DNA from 2 places in the Agrobacterium sp. DE0009 genome. Region 2 is predicted to be linked to the other one. Evidence: riboswitches for the same ligand, from Rfam matches in the RefSeq annotation. Region 2 holds a riboswitch; the other holds the start of a gene.
What was found. Region 2 has a riboswitch for thiamine pyrophosphate ahead of FS804_RS16250 (ABC transporter permease). Riboswitches for the same ligand answer to the same signal wherever they lie in the genome.

Region 1 (5,438 bases), on a different contig from region 2:
CCCCCAATTCTGAAACTCGATGAGATCAAGCTGACCTTCGGCGTGACCCCGCTGCTCGACGGCGCCAATCTCCAGGTAGAGCCGGGCGACCGCATCTGCCTTGTCGGACGCAATGGCTCGGGCAAGTCCACGCTGATGAAGATTGCCGCGGGTCTCGTCGAGGCGCAGTCGGGCGAGGTGTTCCGGCATCCGGCCGCGACGATCCGTTATCTCGAACAGGCCCCGGACTTTGCCGGTTTCGATACGGTTCAGGCCTATGCCGAAGCGGGGCTCGGGCCCGGCGACGATCCCTATCGCGTCACCTATCTTCTCGAACATCTTGGCCTTACCGGACAGGAAAATCCGGAGAGCCTTTCCGGCGGCGAGGCCCGCCGGGCGGCTCTGGCCCGCGTCATGGCGCCGGAACCCGATATTCTGATGCTGGACGAGCCAACCAACCATCTGGACCTGCCGACCATCGAATGGTTGGAAAGCGAGTTGCAACAGACACGCAGTGCGCTGGTGCTGATTTCGCACGACCGTCGCTTTCTCGAAAAGGTTTCTACCTCTACCGTCTGGCTGGATCGTGGCCAGTCGCGCCGTCTCAACCGAGGCTTTGCCCATTTCGAGGAATGGCGCGACAAGGTGTTGGAAGAAGAAGAGCTGGAGCAGCACAAGCTCGGCAAGGCCATCGAGCGCGAAGAACACTGGATGCGCTACGGTGTGACCGCAAGGCGAAAGCGCAACATGCGTCGCGTCGGCGAGCTTCAGGCAATGCGCGCGGAATATCGCGGCCATAAGGGGCCGCAGGGCTCCGTCCAGGCAACCGTGACGGAGGGTCGCGAGTCCGGCAAGCTCGTCATCGAGGCCGACAGCATCACCAAGGCCTATGGCGAGCGCGTCATCGTCGCGCCGTTTTCCCTGCGCGTCCATCGCGGTGACTGTATCGGTTTCGTGGGCCCCAACGGTGCAGGCAAGACAACGCTTCTGAAGATGCTCACGGGCCAGCTCGAGCCGGATAGCGGCACGGTGAAGCTCGGCACCAATCTGGAGATCGCGACGCTCGACCAGAAGCGCGAGGATCTCAACCCGAACGATACGCTCGCGCATTATCTGACCGATGGCCGCGGGGAAAACCTGCTCGTTAACGGCGAGTTGAAGCATGTGACTGGGTACATGAAAGATTTCCTGTTCCAGCCGGAACAGGCCCGCACGCCCATTCGCAATCTCTCCGGTGGCGAACGCGCGCGCCTCATTCTCGCGCGTATTCTGGCGCGGCCGACCAACCTTCTGATCCTCGACGAGCCCACCAACGATCTCGATATCGAAACGCTCGATCTCTTGCAGGAAATCGTTGCCGGCTTCTCCGGCACGGTCATCCTCGTCAGCCACGATCGCGATTTTCTCGACCGCACCGTGACCTCCACGATCGCGCCCGTTAATCCCGACCAGCCTGACGGGCGCTGGATCGAATATGCCGGCGGCTATTCTGACATGATGGCGCAGCGCAAGGGTGCTGCGGACGAAAAGCGCAAGGCGGAGAAGCAGGAAAAGGCGAAAGCGTCATCTTCCGCCTCGGCATCGCAGGAGCCTGCAAAGACGAAGGGGAAACTCTCCTTCAAGCAGAAATTCGCGCTCGAAAATCTGCCGAAGGAGATGGAGAAGACCCAGGAAGAGATCGCAAAACGGGAACAGCGTATGGCTGACCCGGAACTCTTTGCCAAGGACCAGACGACGTTCAACAAACTGGCGCAGGAAATGGAAAAGCTGCGTGACAAGCTGGAGGCCATGGAAGAGGAATGGCTGGAGCTTGAGATGCTGCGCGAGGAGCTGGAGGGCTGATGCAGCGTAACGGGTCCATCCGCGCTTTGACACACAGGCGGAATTAACGTTCTATGCCCGCTCTTCATGGAGGAGGTCTGAAATGCGCATGATTTTCGTCAACCTGCCGGTTAAGAGCATCGAAGTATCGAGAAACTTCTTCACGGTACTCGGTTTCAGCTTCAATCCGGAATATTCCGACGACCGCACGCTTTGCATGATCGTGGAAGAGAACATCTTCGTGATGCTTCTTCAGGAAGAGCGTTTTCGCGATTTCATCAACGGTGAGATTGCCGACGCCAAAAGCAGCACCGAGGTGTTAACCTGTCTTTCCGCCGGCAGCCGCGAGGAAATCGACCGGATGATCGCAACGGCGCTCGCATCTGGTGGCAACGGCTGGAAGCCGGTTCAGGACCACGGCTTCATGTATGCCGGCAGCTTCCAGGATCCCGACGGGCATGTCTGGGAACTCGTGCATATGACGCAGCAGGGCTGAGACGAGCCATCTTGCCAAGATAAGGCGAGGGGACTACACCATCATCATGATCTAACGGGGTGTCTTGTGCGCTTTTGTGCAGAAGGCTGAGAGGCTTGCCAACCCGAAGAACCTGATCCGGTTCATACCGGCGGAGGGATTAGACGGCTTTTGGACAGGCGGCTATTTCCCTTTTTGTTTGAGGAGATACCCGTGCGCCGTCGTTTTTTCCCGAATTCTGTCATCGCCGCTTTGCTGCTTCTGCCCGGTTTTGCTGAGGCGCAAGACAAGCAAGAGCTCACTGTTTATACCTATGAAAGCTTTGTTTCGGAGTGGGGTCCAGGCCCTAAAGTGAAGGAAGCTTTTGAGACGGTCTGCAACTGCACGGTCAATTTCGTCGGTGTGGCGGATGGTGTCGCGCTGCTCAACCGGTTAAAGCTCGAAGGCACGGGGTCCAAAGCCGATGTCGTGGTTGGTCTCGACACAAATCTCATCGCGGAAGCCAAACAGACCGGGCTTTTTGATGTCAGCGGCATCGACGCTTCGGCTGCCAAGGTGCCGGGCGGTTACAAGGACGATGTCTTTGTACCTTATGACTATGGTCACTTCGCCGTCATCTACGACACGCAGACCGTCAAGACACCGCCGGCAAGCCTGAAGGAGCTGGTGGAAGGGGATCCTTCGCAGAAAATCGTCATTCAGGACCCGCGCACCTCCACGCCGGGGCTTGGGCTGCTGCTGTGGGTAAAGTCCGTCTATGGCGACAAGGCCCCTGAAGCCTGGGCGAAGCTCAGAAAGCGCATTTTGACCGTCACGCCGGGCTGGTCAGAATCCTATGGCCTTTTCACCAAGGGTGAGGTGCCGATGGTGCTGTCCTACACGACCTCTCCTGCCTATCACATGGTTGCTGAAAAAACTGATCGGTACCAAGCCGCGCCGTTCTCTGAAGGTCACTACATCCAGATAGAGGTTTCCGGCCTTCTCAAAAAAGCGCCGCACAAGGAGTTGGCAAAGCAGTTCCTTGCGTTCACGCTCACGCCGGGCTTTCAGGATGCCATTCCCGAAAACAACTGGATGATGCCGGCTGCGGCCACCTCCAAGCCGCTGCCGGACGCGTTTTCAAAGCTTGTGGTGCCGCAGAAGACATTTCTGATGGATCCGGAAGAGGTGGCGAAGGACCGCAAAGTGTGGATCGACGAATGGCTTGCCGCCATGAGCATGAACTGAGCAAGAGGCACGCTTCCGCATGATGTTGCGTCGGGATTATCGACGGTCGATCATCCTCGGAACGGCGGCTTTTGCCGCCGTTTTCCTGTTCATGGCGCTCGCTGTCGCAGCCCTTTTTACCTTCGATGCGGGAGGGTCGGCCGCCGGGGTGATAAATCCCTATACGCTGCGTATCCTGCGTTTCACACTATATCAGGCAACGCTCTCTACGGTTTTTTCTATGGTATTGGGGCTGCCGGTAGCGTTGGCGCTTGGCCGACGCCGGGCCTTTCCTGGGCGGATCTGGGTGATCAGGCTGATGGCGGTGCCGATGGGGCTGCCTGTCATCGTCGGCGCCTTCGGTATTATCACCATCTGGGGGAGGCAGGGGGTGTTGAACACAGTCCTGACGTCCGCCGGCGTGGACGAGCCGTTCAGCATTTACGGTCTTTCCGGCATCCTCATCGCCCATGTGTTCTTTAATCTTCCGCTTTCGATCCGGCTGATGCTGGCGACGCTGGAGCGGATTCCGGGCGAATATTGGCGCATGGCGGCAAGTCTCGGCATGGGGCCGGTTTCGACTTTCCGTTTTATCGAATGGCCAGCGGTCGCTCGGGTCATGCCCGGCATCGCCGGCCTCGTTTTCATGTTGTGCGCGACCAGCTTCACGCTCGTGCTGCTGTTAGGCGGCGGACCGGCCGCCACCACACTTGAGGTGGCGATCTATCAGGCCCTGCGGTTCGATTTCGATCCGCAGCGGGCGATCGCGCTGTCTGTTTTGCAGATTGCGCTCACCGCCATTCTGCTTGGCCTTCTTGCGCTACTTCCTTCCGCTGAGGCCGAGATTCCGTCGCTTGGCCGGCCCCTTCGCCGGTTCGACGGCAGGGGCATTGGTGTCCATCTATGGGATGGTGGGGCTATCACTCTCGCCGTTCTCTTCATTAGCCTGCCTCTTATCGCCATCGCCGTCTCGGGACTGAGTTCCGACCTGCCGCGCCTTCTGTCCGCGCCAATTTTCCGGCGGGCGGCGATGACAAGCCTTGCAATCGCCATGCTTTCGGCGACGTTCGTTATCGTCTGCTGCGTGGCGATCATCGGCGCGCGTCAGGCGATAGGCTCGAGGCGGCGGGTGTGGTGGCCCCTTCGCGCCCTGTCGGCCATGCTTGGTGCCGGGTCTTCGCTCGTGCTGCTGGTACCACCGGTCGTGTTGGGCAGCGGGTGGTTTTTGCTGTTGCGCGGTATTGGCGATGCCACCTTTCAGGCGCCCATTCTCGTGGCGCTCATCAACATGCTGATGGCTTTGCCGCTTGCCATGCGGGTGCTGGAGCCAGCCTTTGCCAGTCATTTCCTGCGCACTGGTCGGCTTTCTGCCAGTCTTGGCCTTGAGGGCGTGAGGCGATTAAGGATTGCCGATCTGCCGGTCCTGTGGCGACCGCTCGCCATGGCGTTCTCCTTCGCCATGGCTCTGTCGCTGGGTGATCTCGGCGCGGTCGCGCTGTTCGGTTCGGAGGATTTTGTAACATTGCCCTGGCTGGTCTATAGCAGCATGGGCAGCTACCGGACAAACGACGCGGCCGGCTATGCCTTCCTTCTCGGGGTCGTCTGCCTGCTGCTGGCCGCGGGCGGCGTTTCACGACAATCCCAATCCGCAAGGGCAAACATATGACGGAGAAAGATTTCGCCGTGAAGCTGGAGGAGGTCAGGCTGCGACTCGGAACGCAGGATTTTCGGCTGGACTGCACCTTCCCGCAAGGGCAGATCGTTGCGGTCGTCGGCGCATCGGGTTCAGGCAAATCGACGCTTCTCAATCTCGTCGCCGGGTTCGAGGAACCCGATTCCGGTCGCGTGATGATCGATGGGCGTGATGTAACAGGCCTTGATCCTTCCGAACGGCCGGTCTCATCGATCTTTCAGGACAACAATCTCTTCGCCCATCTCGATATCTTCACCAATGTCG
Region 2 (5,438 bases):
AGTAGCTTCGTATCTTCGGCTTTTTCCCCGAAGGAATAGACTGCCATACGATATTGATTGCTGCTTTTGCGCATGGACTTCGCCGTATCCATAAGGCTCGCTGTCGCCTTTGCGACCACATTGATGCGCGTGGTCACGCCGAGACGTTTTGCCTTGTAGTAATAGCTGTTGGTATCCACCACACCGTCCTTCACGATGTGACAGGCGAAAGCGCATTTATCGCTCGTATTTGCGACCATGGTGGCAACATCGGTCGGGGTCGCACCCACCCCCATGGACGGCGTGTTGTCCAAAAGCACGTAAAAATCGCTGAAGGTTTCCGTTTCATATTTGGCGGTGGCAGAGCCAGAAACCGTGAAGAGATCTTTTCCCAGTATCTTGGAAAGCGTGGTATCGACAGAGGCCTTGAAGTTGACGGAAGACACAATCGCATTGCCGCTTTTTGTCACCTCTATATCGAGAGACAAAAGCGAATAGTCGGGATTGGCTCGCTCATTGCTTCTGAAAAATGCGGCGCCTTCGTCGCCGCCAAGCGTAATGACGCCATCTGCGGACATCTCCTTTGCCTTGTGAACGCTTGACGAGCTATCGGAGACCACCGCCAGAGCCGCCGCATCCGCCGCCCTCTGCAGGTCGGATTTTACGGTCATGCTGTGCGTTACATCCAGCGCAACGCCGGCAGTACCGATGAGCGGCACCAAAAGCAAAGCAGTTAGAATTCCGAAATTCCCTGATCTGTCCTGCCAGATATTTTTCAAGTTTGCCCCCACAGCGTTTGGAGACAGAACTTAGAAAAAGACCGTTGAAAGGCAGTTTCGAAGGATAACTAATTTTCGATAAATCTAATTTCCTAAATAACTAAACGTCGATCCGCTAAGCCTTCCGCTATGCTGGTCATCACCCGGTCAGGCGTGGCGAGCTGATCGCCTTCTTAAAAAGCGCCGACATGGCCTCGCTGATACCCTGCGAGGGGCTGACTTCGAAAAACAGGCCAGGGGAGGCGCAGGCTTGCATGCGTGGGCCGATCTCCGTTTCGAATGGTGCGATCCAATTATCGTAGTGCTGATTACCAGGAAGCGGGAGGTAAGTGGTGTAAAGCACGGCGATACGGAAGCCTTGTTTTTTGAGGTTGTCGCACAGCTTGGTGTCTATGGGTTCCTGGCAGCGTCCATTCCAAATCTTTTTCTTGGTACATGCGGCTTTTACAGCATCGGCCACGCCATCCGACACGAAGAAAAGGATTTTTTCAGGTGTAGCGGAACTCGCGCCACTTCCCGATGTTCCCATCTTCGGTATTATCCTCGTCAGTGCACGGTCGAAATTCGTATACTGGTCGCTTTTATAATTGTGGCCTGGAACTGACATCAACTCAATTCCTCCGATCTTTTTTTTGGCCGCCTGCAAATCCGAGGTACGCGAGACAATCTCCGGAAGGTCTTTGTTAAAAAAGGCATCCTCTGCTGTCTTTCCGAAAGTGTAGACAGCAATGCGATACTGATCAGGTTTTTTGCGCGTGTCCTGAGCCGTGTCCATCAAACTCGCGGTCGCCTTTGCAACCACGTCGATGCGCGTCGTCGCGTTGATGTATCCCTTCGCCTGCGGATCCTTGTTTTTGAGCCGGAAATAGCTGCTGTTGGGATCGGAAGATCCGTCCGCCAACGTGACATGGCAGGCGAACTGACAACCGAGGGCGGCTTTCATCGTGGCCACATCGGCGGCGTTGCGCCGACGCCCATGGAAGGCGAGTTGTCGAGCAGCAGATAGAAGTCGGTATAGGTTTCCGTCTCATATTTGGCAGTTGCGTTGCCGGAAACAGTCAGGAAATCCTTTCCGAGGACTCTGGAGAGAGTTGTATTGAGCGAAGCCTTAAAACTCACTGACGATTCGATCACGGTGTTATTCTTCTTCACCTGTATATCGAGCGCCAATAGGCGATATTCCGGGTTCCCCCGCTGATTGCTGTGAAAAAAAGCTTCAGCCTCTTCCTTTCCAACCGAAACGACGCCGTTGCTGGCCATTCGCCGTGCAGCCTCGGCACTGGCTGAACTTTCCGCAACCACGGCCAGAGCCGCAGAATCCGCTGCCATCTGAAGATCGGATTTCACGCTCATGGCTCGAACGACATCCAGCGCAACGCCGGCGGATCCGATGATCGGTATGATCAACAGAGCACTCAGAATCGCAAAGTTCCCAGACTTGTCCCGCCAGATGTTTTTCAAGCTCAGCTCCGAATTATCAGAATTCGGATGAGGTTTATTTCAGTGTCGTTGCGATATAGTTTATCTATATAACTAATTACCAATAAATCCGATATTAATAATAACTATATTTAAGTAATATATAGAAGACCTATGATCTGTCGGCGGAGCCGTTGACATTTTTAGATCATGTCCTACAAAACAATCTCTTCCGAGGGGAGCACCTGACGGTGCTGAGATGGCGATGAGCCGGACCCTTGAACCTGATCCGGGTCATGCCGGCGTAGGAACGGAACTGTCGCGCCTTCAAGGGGCTGCCCATTCTCTTCTCCGCTATGCTTGATCTATGTGATCGTCACATCTGGAGACGACCGATGACGCTGAACACTTCCTCTCTTCGCACATGGTGCGTTTGCGTCTGAGGACCGGCTCATGCGTGCCACCCATGCGCTGAATGGTGTTGGTCTTCTGCTGCTTCTCTGGCAGGCGGGAACATGGCTGTTTGCGCCGCCGCGTTATATTCTGCCATCGCCCGCCGATGTCGCCGCCGCCTTTTGGCGCCAGCCGGGCTTCCTGTTCGGTCAGGCCACGGTGACGCTTGGTGAAATGGCGCTCGGGCTTGCGGCAGGCGTTACCGCCGGTGTCCTCGTCGCCTTCACGATTGCCGCCACCTCGCGCTTCGGCCGCTTCGTCTGGCCCATGGTCCTGGTGTTGCAGGCCTTTCCGGTCTTCGTGCTCGCCCCCATCCTCGTCCTCTGGTTCGGCTTCGGCATGGCTTCGAAAGTGGTTATGACGGCGATCATCATCTTCTTTCCCGTCGCTTCGGCTTTCACCGATGGCCTCAACCGCACGGACCGCGCCATTCTCGACGCCGCCTCGCTGACACAGGCGAGCCATTGGCAAATCCTCACCCGGCTGCGCGTGCCGCTGGCGCTTCCCTCGCTGATTTCGGGCTTGAGGGTGGCGGCGCCGCTCGCCCCACTCGGCGCCGTCATCGGCGAATGGGTAGGCTCATCGGCCGGGCTTGGTTTCGTGATGATCCAGTCCAATGCCCGTATGCAGACCGATACCATGTTCGCCGCCATGGCCATTCTGGCCGTCATGGCCGTGCTGCTCCGGCTGATCGTGGATCGGACGACAGACAATCTCGCGCCCTGGGCCAAAGAAACAGAACACAACATTCCTTTCAGATATTTACGGAGACTGTCGGCACCATGAAACGAACGCTTCTTTCCCTCGCCATCGCCGCGGCAAGCGTCCTTGCGCCCATGCAATCTGAGGCCGCCGACAAGCTGACTGTGTTGCTTGAATGGTTCGTGAATCCTGATCATGCCCCGATGGTGATAGCCAGGGAACGCGGCCTGTTCACCGAGGCCGGGCTGGAAGTGGAACTGGTGCCGCCAGCCGATCCTTCCGCAGTGCCGCGCCTTGTCTCGGCGAAACAGGCCGATATCGGCGTACATTACCAGCCAAACCTTTATCTCGACCACGAAGCCGGCCTGCCACTCGTGCGTTTCGGCACGCTGGTGGAAACACCGCTCAACACCGTTACGGTTCTCGCCGATGGGCCGATCAAGAGCCTGAAGGACCTGAAAGGAAAAAAGGTCGGTTTTTCCGTTTCCGGGTTCGAGGATGCGATGCTGAAGCGCATGCTGGAGAAAGACGGGTTGACGAAGGACGATGTCGAACTCGTCAATGTCAATTTCTCACTCTCGCCGTCGCTGATCGCCGGCAAGGTGGACGCTACGCTTGGCGGTTTCCGCAACTTCGAACTGACGCAGATGAAGCTTGAAGGCCATGAAGGACGATCTTTCTTTCCCGAAGAAAACGGGGTGCCTGCCTATGACGAGCTGATCTTCGTCACTCATCGCGAACTGACCACGGACAGCCGCCTGCCACGCTTTCTTTCCGCCGTGGAACAGGCCGCGATCTACATTACCAACCATCCGCAGGAAGCCTGGCAACTCTTCATCAAGGCCTATCCGAACCTTGATGACGCGCTGAACAAGCAGGCCTTTTTCGACACGCTGCCGCGTTTTGCTAAGCGCCCGGCGGCACTCGACCGCGCCCGATACACCCGTTTCGGCGCTTTCATGCAGGAGATGCAGCTGATCAAGCAGGCCCCCGCAGCGGAGGATATTGCCGTGGAGTTGCAACAGCCATGAGCGGCAATTTCCCGACAGCGGCAACGGCCGCCGAAATTCTGGACTGCGTGCGGCAAACGCGCCCACGCGTCCATTGCCTGATGAATACCGTGGTGCAAAAATTCACCGCCGACGGCATCACCGTCGTCGGCGGCATTCCCTCCATGACGACCTCACTCGAGGAAATCGAAAGCTTCGTTGCCAGGGCGGATGCGCTGACCGTCAACCTTGGCACGCTGGATTCGGAGCGACGTAAGGTCATTCGCATCGCGATCGAAATCGCAAATGCATCTGGCAAGCCGTGGATCGTCGACCCCGTGCATGTCGACTATTCACCCTCGCGGCTGGCGTTCGCGCGCGAACTCATTGCGCTTTCCCCTACCGTTGTACGCGGTAATCACGCCGAAATGACCCTGATCGGCGACGTCCCCAACGTCGTCAGGATCGAGACCGGTCCTGTGGATCATCTTGGCGATGCAACGCGCAGCGTGAGGATCGTCAACGGCCATCCCTGGATGGCAAAGGTCACCGGTACGGGTTGCCTCTCGGGCGGTGTCATCGCCGCCTTCATGGCGGTGGAGAAAGACGCGCTGACGGCGGCGGCTTCTGCCCTTGCCGTGACAGGCGTCTGCGCCGAACTCGCCGCCAAACAGGCGCGCGGCCCGGGCACTTTCGAACCGGCTTTTCTGGATGCGCTTTCCGAGATTTCCGGTGACGCCATCATCAACCACGCGAGGATAGAGAATGCACAAGGTTGATTACCGTCTAAACGCGCTGGTCGACGCAAGCCTCGGCGATGTTGCGCCTTTGCCGGAGCTTGCTCTGGCGGCAGCACTCAATGGGGCAACGATTTTGCAATATCGCGACAAGCATGGTTCGACCCGGGACATGATCGACAATGCCCGCGCAGTTCAAGCGGCTATTGCCGGTACAGGTGTGCCTCTGGTCATAAACGATCGGGTGGATGTCGCGCTCGCCTCCGGCGCGGATGGGGTTCATCTCGGTGCAGACGATATGGATGCGCAGACTGCACGACGCATCCTGGGGGAAAAGGCGATCATCGGCCTCACCGTCAAGAACCGCGCCGACGCCGAAC

Region 1: it holds a riboswitch for thiamine pyrophosphate, as region 2 does, so the genes downstream of both, thiB (thiamine ABC transporter substrate binding subunit) here and FS804_RS16250 (ABC transporter permease) in region 2, are expected to answer to the same signal.

What each region holds. Positions count from the first base shown of each region.
Region 1 covers NZ_VEIU01000005.1:103,247-108,684, reverse strand. The annotation lists gene FS804_RS17965 (ABC-F family ATP-binding cassette domain-containing protein) at 1-1,821, shown strand, start outside; gene FS804_RS17960 (VOC family protein) at 1,904-2,296, shown strand; TPP riboswitch at 2,342-2,452, shown strand; gene thiB (thiamine ABC transporter substrate binding subunit) at 2,489-3,502, shown strand; gene thiP (thiamine/thiamine pyrophosphate ABC transporter permease ThiP) at 3,522-5,147, shown strand; gene thiQ (thiamine ABC transporter ATP-binding protein) at 5,144-5,438, shown strand, end outside.
Region 2 covers NZ_VEIU01000004.1:149,680-155,117, reverse strand. The annotation lists gene FS804_RS16260 (pilus assembly protein) at 1-758, opposite strand, end outside; partial or broken gene FS804_RS16255 (TadE/TadG family type IV pilus assembly protein) at 898-2,219, opposite strand; TPP riboswitch at 2,403-2,505, shown strand; gene FS804_RS16250 (ABC transporter permease) at 2,631-3,416, shown strand; gene FS804_RS16245 (ABC transporter substrate-binding protein) at 3,413-4,363, shown strand; gene FS804_RS16240 (hydroxyethylthiazole kinase) at 4,360-5,100, shown strand; gene thiE (thiamine phosphate synthase) at 5,087-5,438, shown strand, end outside.